Regions from separate parts of the Halomonas sediminis genome, predicted to be linked through region 3. Evidence: predicted binding sites of a transcription regulator. Region 3 holds the regulator's gene; each other region holds the start of a gene.
The links. The regulator FNR, encoded in region 3, switches genes on or off when oxygen is low (the NO sensors DNR and NnrR bind a similar motif). The targets are predictions, from matches to a motif close to TTGATNTANATCAA.
Positions count from the first base shown of each region.

Region 1: a site for FNR is predicted at 2,227-2,240, ahead of LG290_RS10915 (OmpW/AlkL family protein). Genes of this name have one in related genera too.
Region 2: a site for FNR is predicted at 2,346-2,359, ahead of paaF (2,3-dehydroadipyl-CoA hydratase PaaF). Genes of this name have one in related genera too.

Region 1 covers NZ_CP085246.1:2,297,829-2,302,496, reverse strand. The annotation lists gene LG290_RS10925 (DUF3549 family protein) at 1-814, opposite strand, end outside; gene LG290_RS10920 (YqcC family protein) at 1,101-1,433, shown strand; gene LG290_RS10915 (OmpW/AlkL family protein) at 1,520-2,143, opposite strand; gene putP (sodium/proline symporter PutP) at 2,361-3,836, opposite strand; gene putA (bifunctional proline dehydrogenase/L-glutamate gamma-semialdehyde dehydrogenase PutA) at 3,904-4,668, opposite strand, start outside.
Region 2 covers NZ_CP085246.1:3,221,890-3,226,557, reverse strand. The annotation lists gene paaH (3-hydroxyacyl-CoA dehydrogenase PaaH) at 1-702, opposite strand, end outside; gene paaG (2-(1,2-epoxy-1,2-dihydrophenyl)acetyl-CoA isomerase PaaG) at 704-1,495, opposite strand; gene paaF (2,3-dehydroadipyl-CoA hydratase PaaF) at 1,512-2,285, opposite strand; gene paaN (phenylacetic acid degradation protein PaaN) at 2,655-4,331, shown strand; gene paaY (phenylacetic acid degradation protein PaaY) at 4,343-4,668, shown strand, end outside.
Region 3 covers NZ_CP085246.1:2,922,796-2,927,463, reverse strand. The annotation lists gene LG290_RS13830 (putative nucleotidyltransferase substrate binding domain-containing protein) at 1-769, shown strand, start outside; gene ttcA (tRNA 2-thiocytidine(32) synthetase TtcA) at 876-1,814, shown strand; gene fnr (fumarate/nitrate reduction transcriptional regulator Fnr) at 1,801-2,553, opposite strand; gene hemN (oxygen-independent coproporphyrinogen III oxidase) at 2,647-3,978, opposite strand; gene LG290_RS13810 (sulfite exporter TauE/SafE family protein) at 4,147-4,668, opposite strand, start outside.

The DNA.
Region 1 (4,668 bases), 620 kb from region 3:
CGGCAAGCAGGTCGGGTCCACACGCTGCGTTATCTGCAAGCAGGTTGTCGAACCATTCGCCTGTCGCGGGGTGGTCGGTACCGCCCACGGCGCGGACACAGCAGCACAAGGTTTCTATATCACCGGCCTGGGCGGCTTGCTCCCCGCGTACGCGCAATGCAGCCATCAGCGTTTCGCCTGGTGCAACGTGCTCCAGGCAATAGCATAGAGAGTGCAATACCGGCTCGGGAAGGCTCGGCAGGCGCTCGGCCAATTGCTGTTCGGCTGCGGTGTCCATGTGTATCACAAAATCGGCAAGTCCCTGTAGCCCTAAGGCTTGCCAGTCGAGTTCTTGCTGACGGCTGACGTAGGCTTCCACCAGTTCCAGGTGCTGGCTGGCGGGTTGGGCAAGGTCATGGCTGGCGCGAGCATGCATGATGGCCTGAAAGCTCAGGCTGGGGGTGAACACCAGGGGATTATCTTTCATCAGGTTGTCGATTTGCTGGGTATCGTTGCGCCCCACCTGACTGACGTTATGCCCCAGGGTTTCCAACAAACGTTGTAAAAACGCATCACGGGGGGCGGGGTCGATCTGGCCTAGCTCATCCAGGGAAAGCGCCAGAAACCAGATGGCCGGTTCTGCAATATCACCCAGGCGAAACATGATCGCCAAGCGTGCCTTGCCTTGCCAAGGGTCCGGCCAGGCCGCATTTTCATGCTCGAACTGGGCAAGCACGTTTCGGGCGCAGGGTGTGACTCGCCTGCCCATATGGTAAAGGGTGACGCTCGCGCCGCTGCGAGTAAAAAAATCATCAAGGGTGTGAATTGGTTGCATGGCATCCTTCCGCGTTTCAAGCGTGCACTTTACCTTGCAGATGAGCGGCTGTCAGCCGTATATAAGGAATAATCACGGCTTCAATGGGAACAGAAAGGTCAAAAAATGACCAAATTTCTCAAAGCCCGCAGGGGTAGGCTAAGCGACATCCTTCCATAGCTTATCCACAGGCTCTTGCAAGTTTTCTGTGAATCTTTGGATGACGCCTGGCAATGGCTATCAGCGGTGGAAAACCTCAAAAATAGCCGTGATAATAAGCCAACACTTTTTAATAACCAGGCATGACATGACGGAATATCAACAGCTTGAAATTGCTTTGCAACGCCTTGAAACAGCACTTGAAGAGGCGGGCTTGTGGCGCATGACGCCTCCCGAAGCGTCGGCGTTCACCAGCAAACAACCGTTCTGTGTGGATACCATGACGTTACCGCAATGGCTGCGTTTTGTATTTATCCCCCGCCTTGGTGCGCTAGCGGAGGCGCAAGGCTCCCTGCCGGCGCGTTGCGAGGTGGCGCCCGCGCTCGAGACCTATCTGCAACAGGCAAATGTACCTGCCACTGAGCGCGTAGCGATACTCCGGACGGTGGAAGAGGTGGACCGGCTGGTAACGGAGAATTAACTTTCTAAACACCAGATAGCAAAAAGCCAATACCCGCCGGAAGGCGGGCATTGGCTGGACACTGAAGACCTTACGACAAGGCTAGCTTAGAAACGGTAGCTGAGGCCACCCATGACCACTAACGGGTCTATTTCGACGGTACCGGCATCTGCGCCACCAACCTTGGCATCGGTATCGATATCGATGTACCAGGCTGCAGCATTGAGTGCCCAGTTGTCATCGATCAATAGGTCGATACCCACCTGGCCGGCCGCACCCCATGAATCATCGAGTTCCAATGAAGCACCGATATCGGTTTCTTCCTCGAAGAAGTTAGTGTAGTTGATGCCCGCGCCGATATAAGGCTGAATGCGTGCTTCTGTGCCTCCCAGCGGGTAGTACTGAACTGTCAGGGTAGGCGGCAGGTGCTTGGTAGAACCACCGGTAACACCTTCGACCTCTAGATTATGCTCGAATGGCAGCGCGGCCAGCAGCTCGACTCCCATCTTGTCATGGAAACGGTAACCCAAGGTGAAAGCTAAATTTGTTTCCGAGTCGACATTGACGTCGGCTCCGAGAACTTCCCCATTATCGCTTTTCGGATCCACCTTCGCCGCACCTACACGGGTAAAGAAATCACCTTCGCCATAGGCAAGCGCTTGGGTGCTGGTGGTGAAAGCGGCGGCGGCAATGCCGGCGGCGAGAAGGGCAGGCAAAGTCATTTTATGCATGAGGACACTCTTGTGGAATAGATTGGCTGATAGTCGCTGAGAACCGATGAAAGCGATTCTAACCAGCTGTGCCTATGCAGTTATTGATCCAGCGCAAGAGTTTATTCCTCGGTAGTCGCACCCGGTGACTTATATAATACAGCCCAAACAAAAGACCGCCCGAAGGCGGTCTCTTACTAGCTTGGTTTGCTTGCTTCTTTATAGAACCAACCGAACCTCAGCTCTGATCGTAAGTATCGAACTCGGCAGTGATGGCATCGCTGGGAGGCGCTGTTGCCAGGCTGGCGACCACAATCGCGATGTAAGCCAGGATCACGCCGGGGACGATCTCGTACAGATCGAAGATACCGCCGGAGATCTCAGCCCAGAGCACCACGGTAACACCGCCCACGATAATACCGGCAAGCGCGCCCCACTGGTTCATGCGGCGCCAGTAAAGCGCCATGATCAAGGCCGGACCGAAGGCGGCACCAAAGCCTGCCCAGGCGTAGGAGACCAGTCCCAGAACGTTGGATTCCGGATTGAGCGCCAGCATATAGGCCAAGGCGGCGATACCGATGACCGCAAAACGACCTACCCAGACCAGCTCGGTTTGAGAGGCATCCTTGCGGAACAGCGCTTTGTAAAAGTCATCGGTCAGTGCAGAGGATGACACCAGCAGCTGGGAATCCGCTGTGGACATTACCGCAGCCAGAATGGCGGCCAACAGCACACCGGCGATCACCGGATGGAAGATGGCATTCACCATGACCATGAAGATGGTTTCGCCATCGGCCAGGTCGCGCTCGATGAAACCCACGCCCAACAGACCCACTGCGATGGCACACACCAGGGTCAGTGCGGACCAGGTGACTGCAATGCGGCGTGCGGCGGGAATGTCGGCTTCGCTGCGAATGGCAGCGAAGCGCGCCAGGATATGCGGCTGGCCGAAGTAACCCAGGCCCCATGCCAACGAACTGACGATACCCACAAAGCTCAAGGCTTCACCGGTGGAGGCATCACGGAACCAGCTGAGCATGTGCTCGCTTTGCCCCGCCAAGGCTTCCGCGGCACCTGTCGAACCCACATCCATGAAGGCCACGACTGGGACGATCAGCAGCGCGACCGCCATCATCAAGCCTTGAATCAAGTCGGTCCAGGATACCGCCAAAAACCCACCGAAGAAGGTGTAGGAGATGATGGCGATGGTGCCGATGGTCACGGCGATCGAGTAATCGTAACCGAATACCGTCTCGAACAGCTTGCCGCCTGCCACCAGACCGGAACTTGTGTAGAACAGGAAGAACATCAAGATGAAGATCGCCGAAATGACCCGCAACAGCTGTGAGTTATCGCGGAAACGCTTGGCGAAGAAATCCGGCAAGGTAAGGGAGTCGCTGGCCTTGAAGCTGTAAAGGCGCAGACGACGCGCCACGAGCAGCCAGTTGAGCCAGGTGCCTATCAGCAGACCAATCGCAATCCAACTGGCTGAAATGCCGCTGATGTAGGCAGCGCCGGGCAGACCCAGCAACAGCCAGCCTGACATGTCCGATGCCCCGGCGGAAATCGCGGAAGTCCAGGGTCCAAGTGAGCGGCCGCCGAGAATATAGTCGGACAGGTTGTTGGTACGTTTATAAGCGACGACACCGATACCCAGCATCAGTATCAAGTACGCCACGAAGGTAAAGGCAATGCCCAGGTTGTTTTGAACCATGATACGTTTCCTTTCCAGGAGTCAGGTTGGTTTTATAGTTGCTTCATTCAACATTTGATGAGGTGTTTCACTCATCGCCCAGCGCCAATAGCGATGCATTGCCACCCAGAGCAGCGGTATTATTGGTGAGGGTTTTTTCCGTGGCAAAGCGCAGCAGGTAATGCGGCCCGCCTGCCTTGGGGCCGGTCCCGGAAAGCCCCATTCCACCGAAAGGTTGTACACCGACCACCGCTCCAATGATGTTACGGTTGATATAGACGTTCCCAGCGCGAATTTTCTGCGCTATTTCGGCGGCGAAAGACTCGTTACGACTATGCACACCGAAGGTCAGGCCATAGCCTCGGCCATTGATGTCGTCGATGACCTGATCCAGCTCGCTGGCCTTGTAGCGCACGATGTGCAATATCGGGCCGAACTGCTCATGCTCGAGTGCCTTGATGCTATCGATCGTGAATGCGACCGGTGCCACAAAGGTGCCATGTTCGGTCTGTTCGGTCGTCAACGGTGTTTCAGCTACCAGGCGTTTTTCCCCCTTGAGCTTTTCAATGTGAGCATTGAGGCCTTTACGGGCATCTTCATCGATCACCGGGCCGACATCGGTGCCCAGGTCGCGCGGGTCGCCGATACGCAACTCGTTCATGGCGCCTTTGAGGATTTCAATCACCCGGTCCGCAACGTCATCCTGCAAGTACAGGACACGCAAGGCGCTACAACGCTGCCCGGCACTCTGGAATGCTGACTGAATCACGTCCACCACGACTTGCTCGGGAAGGGCGGTGGAGTCGACAATCATGGTATTCATGCCGCCGGTTTCCGCCACCAGGGTCGGCAG
Region 2 (4,668 bases), 300 kb from region 3:
CTCGAAGGGTCCCATGCGAAACCCGCCGGCCTGACGCAGCAATGCATCCAGGGTGGCGGCGTCGCCGGCGCCTTCCTGCAGCAGGCGCAGCCCTTCGGCATAGAAAGGCCGGGCCACGCGGTTGACGATGAAGCCCGGGGTGGAACTGGCGTGCACCGCGACCTTGCCCCAGGCGCTGGCGGTGGCATAAAGAGTCTCGGCGACCTCGGCGCTGGTCGCCAGGCCCGACACCACTTCGACCAGCTTCATGACGGGTGCGGGGTTGAAGAAGTGCAGTCCCGCCATGCGCTCGGGGCGTTCGAGGTTGGCCGCAATCGAGGTGATCGACAGCGAGGACGTATTGCTGGCGAGCAAGGTGTCGGGCGAGCACAGGGCTTCGAGCTGAGCGAACACCTGGCGCTTGATTTCGAGGTTCTCAACGATGGCCTCGATGATCAAACGGCTATCGGCCAGGGCATCTATGGTGTCGGCGGGCTGCAGGCGAGCGACGATGCCGTCCACTTCGTCTTGGGTCATCTTGCCCTTGGCCACGCGCTTTTCCAACTGGCGGCGAATGTTGTCGATGCCGGCACTGGCCGCGCCCGGCTGATTGTCGTGCAGGATGACCGAATGGCCGGCCTGAGCGGCCACCTGAGCGATACCGGCACCCATGGCACCGGCACCGATCACGCCAATGACGGCGGTCGTGGGAAGGGCTGACATATCACTCTCCCTTAAAGGTGGGGCGACGTTTCTCGATAAAGGCGCTGACGCCTTCGCGGTAGTCTTCGGAGCGCCCGGCAAGGCGTTGCAGGTCGCGTTCCAGGTCGAGCTGTTCGTCGAAGCTGTTGTCACTGCTGGCATGCAGGGCGCGCTTGATCAGCGCCAGGCCGCGCGTGGGTTGGGTCGCTAGGTGACGCGCCATGTTCATGGCTTCTTCTTGAAGCGCCTCATCATCGACGCAGCGCCAGATCATGCCCCATTGTTCGGCTTTCTCGGCGGGAAGCTTGTCGCCCAGCATCGCCAAGCCCTTGGCGCGCGCCATGCCTACCAGATGGGGCAGGGTCCAGGTGCCGCCGGAATCCGGAATCAGGCCGATCTTGCAGAAGGCCTGAATGAAGCTTGCCGAGCGAGCCGCCAGCACGATGTCGCAGGCCAGGGCAATGTTGGCACCGGCACCCGCCGCCACGCCGTTCACCGCGCAAATGGTGGGAAACGGCATGTCCTTGAGGGCGCGCAGCATGGGGTTGTAGCGTTTCTCAAGCGACTCGCCGAGGTCGGGGGCTTGCTCGCCGGGGACTACGCTACGGTCAGAAAGGTCCTGGCCGGCGCAGAAGCCGCGACCGTTGCCGGTCAACAGCAATGCCCGGATGCTCGGGTCCTGGCGCACGGCCTTGAGCGTCTTGCGCATCTCGGCGTGCATCTCGGTATTGAAGCTGTTCAGGCTTTCGGGGCGGTTCAACGTGATGCAGGCGACGCCGTCTTCCACGCTGTAAAGCAGGGGCGCTTGGCTCATGGGGTATATCCTTGTGTCAGTGCCCTTGAAAAGTGGCAGGTCGTTTTTCCTGAAAGGCGCGAATGCCCTCTTCGCGGTCGGCGGTGCCCGCCAGCAATGTAAATGCATGGCGCTCGAAGCGCAGGCCGGTGGCCAAGTCGGTATCCATCGCCTTGTGCAGCGATTCCCGCGCCAGGCGTACCGCCAGCGGTGCCTTGGCGGCGATGCGTTTGGCAATGGCCATGGCGCGCTCAAGGGTCAGTTCGGGCTGGGTGATTTCGCTGATCAAGCCGGCTTCGAGCGCACGGCGAGCGGAAATCGGCTCGCCGGTCAGTACCATCTGGGTGGCCAGTGATTTACCCACCGCCCGCAGCAGGCGCTGGGTGCCGCCGGCACCGGGCATGATGCCCAGGTTGATTTCCGGCTGGCCGAACTGGGCACTCTCGCCGGCGATGATGATGTCGGCATGCATGGCCAACTCGCAGCCGCCGCCCAACGCATAGCCGTTGACGGCGGCGATGATCGGTTTGCGAAAACGCGTGATGGCGGCCCAGTGGTGCTGGCGAGGGTCTTCCAGCATGCCGACTAGGTCGCGTTCGGCCATTTCCTTGATATCCGCACCGGCGGCGAACGCCCGTGCATTACCGGTGATCACCACGGCGCGCACCCTGTCATCATTGTCAGCATCGCTCAGGGTGTCGGCGAGTTCGGCGAGAAGCTGTGTGTTGAGCGCATTCAATGCGTCCGGGCGATTCAGCCTGATACATAGAACGCCATCTAGGGGAGGGGTGATTATTAGAGTCGTGGGCATTTTTTCCTCAGTTCGGCCTGTGGTACACAGGATGGACTATCCGCCGAGTATAGGTTTTTTTTGATACGCATCAACATTGATAATTAATGATTAGTGTATCGTTTTTCCTTTATGCATGGAGTTTATGCTCTATTAACAGCAGCTTGCATGCTTTTTCTAGGGCGTCAGAGCGAAGTTAGACCATAGTATGAAAGGTGGTGGTAAGGCGAATGCGGTTGAGAGAAGGGCGCGGACCCCGGGGCTCGTTGGCGTTGGCACGGCGACTTTCAGGCTGGATGTGCCGGGCAAGGCGTTTGATGTTTTGTTACGGGAAAGATAATCTCTATCTTGATACCGTATCAAAACAATGCGTAAACGCAGGAGTGCCCCATGACGCAATCAGCGCAGCAGATGTTCGACCGTCACCGTCAGACCCTTGATCAAGCCGTCGAGGCTATTTCCAGCCGTGATTTCTGGACGCCCTATCCGGAAAACATGAAGAAATATCCCGAGGATGCGGTTAAAGGGGCGCCGTCCAGGTTCGAGTCTCTCCTCAATCAGCCGTTTACGCTCAAGGCCGTGGCAAGCACCCGGCAAGTGGGCGGCGAAGTGTCGCCCTATGGCTTTGACCTCGGTATCACTTATGACCAGCCGGACTCTGAAGCGCTGATTGCAGCCATGCAGAAGGCAATGCCCGCCTGGCGCGATGCCGGTGCCGAGGCGCGCGTCGGTGTCTGTCTGGAAATCCTGGCGCGTCTCAACGCCATGAGCCCGGATATCGCCCAGGCGGTGATGCACACCAGCGGCCAGGGCCCAATGATGGCGTTTCAGGCCGGTGGACCACACGCCCAGGATCGCGGCCTGGAAGCCGTGACCTATGCCTGGCAGGCGATGGCGCAGATTCCCGCGACCGCCAAATGGGTCAAGCCCCAGGGCAAGCATGATCCCCTGGTGCTCGACAAGCGCTATCACATCGTGCCGCGCGGTGTTTCGCTGGTGGTGGCCTGTTCCACCTTCCCCACCTGGAACACCTACCCGGGGCTGTTCGCCAGCCTGGCCACCGGCAATCCGGTGATTCTCAAGCCGCACCCCGGCGCCATTCTGCCGGTGGCGATGACCGCACGCGTCGCTCAGGACGTGCTTGAGGAAGCGGGCTTCGACCCCTGCCTGGTCAGCCTGGTACCCGATAGCGTCGAGGCGCCGATGACCAAGACGCTGGCGCTCGACCCGGCGGTCAAGTTGATCGACTTCACCGGCTCCAACGCCTTCGGTGACTGGCTGGTGCAGAATGCCACCCAGGCCCAGGTGTTCGCCGAGAAGGCCGGTATCAATACCGTGATCATCGACAGCGTGGATAACCTCAAGGCGGTCACCATGAACCTTGCCTTCTCGCTGAGCCTGTATTCGGGACAGATGTGCACCACTAGCCAGGCCATCTATGTACCCAAGAGCGGCATTGAAACGGCCGAGGGTCATCTGAGCTTCGACGACGTCACCGCAGCGCTTTCCAAGGCGATCGATAAGTTTCTCAGCGACAACGACCGTGCCTGTGCCGTGCTGGGCGCCATCCAGTCGCCGGCGACCGAAGCGCGTATCGATGAATGTCGTGGCTTGGGCGAAATTCTGCTGGATAGCGAGCCGCGTGAGCACGCCCAGTTCCCCAACGCTCGCATTCATACGCCGCTGCTGCTCAAGGTGGATGCTGAGCAGAAGGCTGCCTATAGTGAAGAGCGTTTCGGCCCGATCAGCTTCGTCGTCGCTACCGAAGACACCCGGCACAGCATTGACCTGGCGCGCGAGGTGATTCTGGAAAAAGGCGCGATAACCCTGGGTGCCTATACCACCGACGACAATGTGGCCGAGCAGTTCGAACAGCTGGCCATGGACGTGGCGGCGCCGCTGTCGCTGAACATGGACGGCGGTGTGTTCGTCAACCAGTCGGCCGCTTTCAGTGATTTCCATGCCACCGGCGGCAACCCGGCGGCCAATGCCTCCTTATGCGACCAGGCCTTTGTCGCCAGCCGCTTCTTGGTGGTGCAAAGCCGTCGTCACGGCCAACCAGACTGACGGAGAACGTTATGCCGTACTATCGACTCGAAGGGGTGACGCCGGTGGTGCACCCGACCGCCTATGTGCATCCCACGGCGGTGTTGATCGGCGATGTGATCGTCGGCCCCGGTTGCTATGTCGGCCCCGGCGCGGTGATGCGTGGCGATTTCGGCCGTCTGGTACTGGAAGAAGGCTCCAACCTTCAGGATACCTGCGTGATGCACGGCTTTCCCGGCTGTGTCACCAAGGTCGAAAAGGATGGGCATATTGGCCATGGCGCAGTATTGCATGGCTGCGTGGTCGGGCGTGATGCCATGGTCGGCATGAACGCCGTGGTGATGGACGGCGCCCGGAT
Region 3 (4,668 bases):
GCAGATTCTCAAGACCGACCAGGACAACGGATTGATTCTTGCTGACGATCTGGAGTGGCCGGATGTTGGCGAACAAATGCAGGCCCTGACGGATACGTTGGTGGAGCTGGGCTATCCTCCTTGTCCCGGCAATATCATGGTATGTAACCCTGAATGGGTGGGAACGGTAACTCAGTGGAAGCACAATATTGCTCACTGGGTCGCGGCTCGTGATGGTGAGAGCCTGATGAAGCTGGCCATCCTTCTGGACTCTCATGCGGTGGCGGGTAATGCAGCATTGCTGGAGCAGGTACGCGATGAATTGTTTGAACGCTGCGCACGAGATGAGATTTTATTGTCCTATTTTGCTCGCACGGCACTGCGTTTCTCGACACCTTTGACATTGTTCGGCTCGCTGAAAAAGCCTCAGCACGGCATTGATATCAAAAAAGGCGGTATCTTTACGATTGTGCATGGGGTTCGCACCATGGCCTTGGAGCGGCGTATCAAGGCAACGTCCACGTTTGAGCGTCTCGATGCGTTAGTGGAGGATGGGCGGCTGAAAAAACGTTTTGCCGAAGACTTGGGAGAAGCCTTGGCGCTTTTCACCGAACTTCGTCTAAGACAGCAATTGGCCCAGATGGATGGGGAGGCCGAAGATCGCCAGCCGGATCGCGTGGTGGTGCAAGAACTTTCCTCATTGGAACGTGATCTGCTGCGTGAGGCCCTACACATCGTCAAGGATTTCAAGCAGCGCCTGACGCATCGTTACCATCTGGAATATTCGTGAGTGGAGGCAGCGGGGGAGATCGTTGGTGGATAGATTGTTGGTAGGCAAGGGGTGAGTATTGATAGAATATTTGCCCGCCATTCCAGCCATCGGCAGGTCTTACTCTATGCAATCCGTTGAACATTTCGATCCTGATGCTTTTGCCCATTCCAGCATGAGCGGTTCCGGTGTAGATAATTCTCATGGCGTCGTCGCGGCTTCTGAGCCAGACAAAGGTGCCAATGAAAAACGCGCCTTCAACAAGCTGCAAAAGCGCCTGCGGCGTCAGGTAGGCAATGCCATTATTGACTATGACATGATCCAGGAAGGGGATCGCGTCATGGTATGTCTTAGTGGCGGAAAGGATAGCTACACTCTGCTGGAAATATTGCGCAACCTGCAGCGCAATGCACCGGTTGATTTTTCCTTGATAGCAGTCAATCTTGATCAGAAACAACCCGGTTTTCCCGAGCATATCTTGCCAGCCTATCTCGACAATCTAGGTGTCGAGTATCATATTCTCGAGCAAGATACGTATTCGGTGGTCAAGGAAAAAACCCCTGAAGGCAAAACCACCTGCGCGCTGTGTTCGCGGCTGCGTAGAGGGTCTTTGTATGGCTTTGCCGAAGAAATCAAGGCCACCAAAATTGCTTTGGGGCATCACCGAGAAGATATACTGGAGACCTTGTTTCTTAATCTTTTTTTCGGTGGAACGCTCAAGGCCATGCCGCCTAAGCTGCTCTCTGATGACGGAAAAAATATTGTGATTCGGCCGCTTTCGTATTGCAAGGAAGCCGATATCGCCGAGTTTTCCCGACAAATGGCTTTCCCGATCATTCCCTGCAATCTATGTGGTTCCCAGCCCAACATGCAGCGTCAGTTGGCCAAAGAGATGCTGGCGGAATGGGACAAGAAATACCCTGGCCGACTGGAGAGCATGTTCAAGGCGGTCACCAATGTGGCACCGTCTCAGTTGGCCGATCGTGAGCTGTTCGATTTTATCGGGCTGGAAGCCAAGCAGGCTGACCTGATGGCCAGCCGCATTCAGGCAGTCAAGGTGAGTTGAGCTCTTGCTCTTCTTCCTCGGATAAGGCAATCAGCGCAGGCATATCGAGAACATTGACCTCCCTTCCGGAAACCGACACCACCTTCTGGCTTTGAAAGCGACTCAAGATGCGACTGACGGTTTCCACTGCCAGTCCCAGGTAGTTACCAATATCCGCTCGGGACATGGAAAGCCGAAAGCTATAGGGCGAATAGCCCCTGCGGCGAAACCGCTCGGATAACGTTATCAAGAAGCTTGCCAGGCGTTGGTCTGCCGTCTTGCGTGAAAGTAGGCGCATCATGCGCCGATCCTCACGTAACTCCTTGCTCATGCTGCGGTAAAGCTGTCCGCGTAATTCAGGGAGTTGCTCGGAAAGAAGATCCAGACGGTCGAAAGGAATTTCACAAACGGTAGTCGTTTCCAGCGCAATGATGCTGCCGGGATAGGTTGCTTCGTTGATGCCATCAAGACCCACCAACTCACTGGGGAGGTAAAAGTTGGTCAATTGATCGCTACCATTACCTTCCGTGGTGACTTGCTTGAGACTGCCGGAACGCACAGCAAACACGCTGGTGAAGACATCCCCTTGGCGAAATAGGGGCTCACCTTTCTTGAGCGGTGCGCGACGACGAATAATCGAGTCGAACTGATCCATGTGTTCAAGCTCAAGCGCCAAGGGGAGGCAAAGTGAGCTCAAACTGCATGTCTGACAGTGAGCTTCGTTCAGTATGGCTCTATGACGGCCCATGATGTCCGGCATGAGTTCCTCCCTCAAATAGGTGGCAAGGACCATTATGAGGAATTAAGCGCCGGCAGCAAGTGTTGTCGAAAAAGTTCCTTAAAAAAACGGTTTTTAAAAAATCGCTTGGGCTGGTGAATGAGCATCGAAAGCCATGACTAGGCGGCCGAGCAGTAATCGCCCTTGGGCAGTAGCCACCAATCTATTACCGGTTCGCTGAATCAAGCCGGCTCGTTCGGCGCCTTCCAGCTTGGTCAAGGCATCTGCAAGATAGCGCGGTGCGTCGATGCTCCATCGTCTACTGATTTCATCAAGGTCGAGCGCCATGTCACACAACATGCATTCGATGACATGCCGGCGAATTTGGTCGTCTTGTGTCAGGCGAATGCCGCGTTTTATAGCCAAGTGACCCTTATCCAAAGCTTGTTCATAGCTTGCCGGCTTAGTGGGGTTCTGGGCATAGATATTATCCACACAACTTACAGCGGAAACTCCTAAGCCCACCAAATCATATTGGGTGTGGCTGGAGTAGCTCTTGAAATTTCGCTGTAGGGTGCCTTGCTGCTGAGCGATAGCCAGGTTGTCGTCCGGTCGGACGAAATGGTCTAGTCCAATAGGCACGTAACCGGCCTGGGTCAGCATGGTGATAGCGGTATGTAGAATCGCCGTTTTTTCTTCGGGGCACGGCAGGTCGTCGCGGTTGATGTGCCGTTGGGACGCAAAACGCTCAGGCATATGACGGTAGCTGGTTACCTTGAAGCGTGCTGGGTTGAGTTCGATTGCCTGGGCGAGTGTCTTGGCGAAGCTTGTGCGAGTCTGGCAAGGCAGGCCGTAAATCAGGTCCAGAGAAAGCGAGCGAAAACCGAGACGGCTGGCTTCTTCCATCAATGTCTCGGTCAAGACGTGCGGTTGCACACGATTGATTGCATGCTGAACAGTCGGGTCGAAATCCTGTATCGACAGGCTTATCCGGTTGAAGCCCAGGGCTTGAAGATGGCGCAAGGTCAATACATCGGCTTGATGCGGGTCAATATCGATGGAGTAATCGCGGGTTGGCGCGTAGGAAAGACCAAAGCGTGCATCCAGCCGGTCGATCAAGTCGCTCATTTGATCCAACGTCAAAAAAGCCGGTGTGCCGCCCCAGTGAAGCTGTTGTATTTGACGAGAGGAATCTAGATGGCGTGAGCTCAGCACCATTTCTCGATCCAGCCGCGATAGGTAAGGCTCGGCTAGTTGGGTGTTCTGAGTGACTATCTTGTCGCAAGCGCAATAAAAGCAAACTTTTCGGCAAAATGGCACATGAACATACACGCCTAAAGGCTTGTTGCCACTATTGCTGCGCTCTAGCGCAGCAGTAAACTCTTCGGCACTGAAGTTATCATGAAAGGAGCGCGGCGTAGGGTAAGACACATAGCGAGGCTCCTCTTTGTCGTTGCGCTGTAACATGGCTTGGTTCCAAGCTCTGCCTGGAATGAATCCGTTCAAAGCAGGGTAGCGGTCGGGAATGGCTTGAACGGGCATACAGATGCTCCGGTATCTAGAACGTAGAGTACTAATGGTAGTTCGCAGAGAGGAAAGGAAGATTGAGCTGAGTCAATGTAACGATGGTTGGGCTTAGTGAAGCGAGGAGGTTGTGAGCAATGTCCATAATTGCCAAAGCGCGAAGCTAATGATAGTTAATGCTGCCAGGCTGCGTGTGGCGCGGTGACGAATCAAGCCGGCCATCTGGCGTGCTGCAATGCCGGTAACCAGCAATGCGGGAAGCGTGCCCAGACCGAAGGCTCCCATCAGGGCGGCTCCATGCAAAGGGTCCGCTGTGGCCAGACTCCAAGCGAGCATTGAGTACACCAGACCGCAGGGCAACCAGCCCCAGATGGCACCTAGAGCAAAGGCTTGGGGGAGTTTGACCACCGGCATCAAGCGGCGCCCCAAAGGCTCCAGGTAACGCCATAACCGCTTGCCTACCGCTTCAACCTTGAGTAGCCCTTTCCACCAGTTGGCGATGTACAAGGCCATGAGGATGAGCATGACGGCGGCGAAGGCCTGAAGCACCATGCCGGCCTCGGGGGACAATGCCAGCAAGGTGCCGAGCGTTGCCACCAAGGCACCGGCAGCCATGTAGCTAACAATACGCCC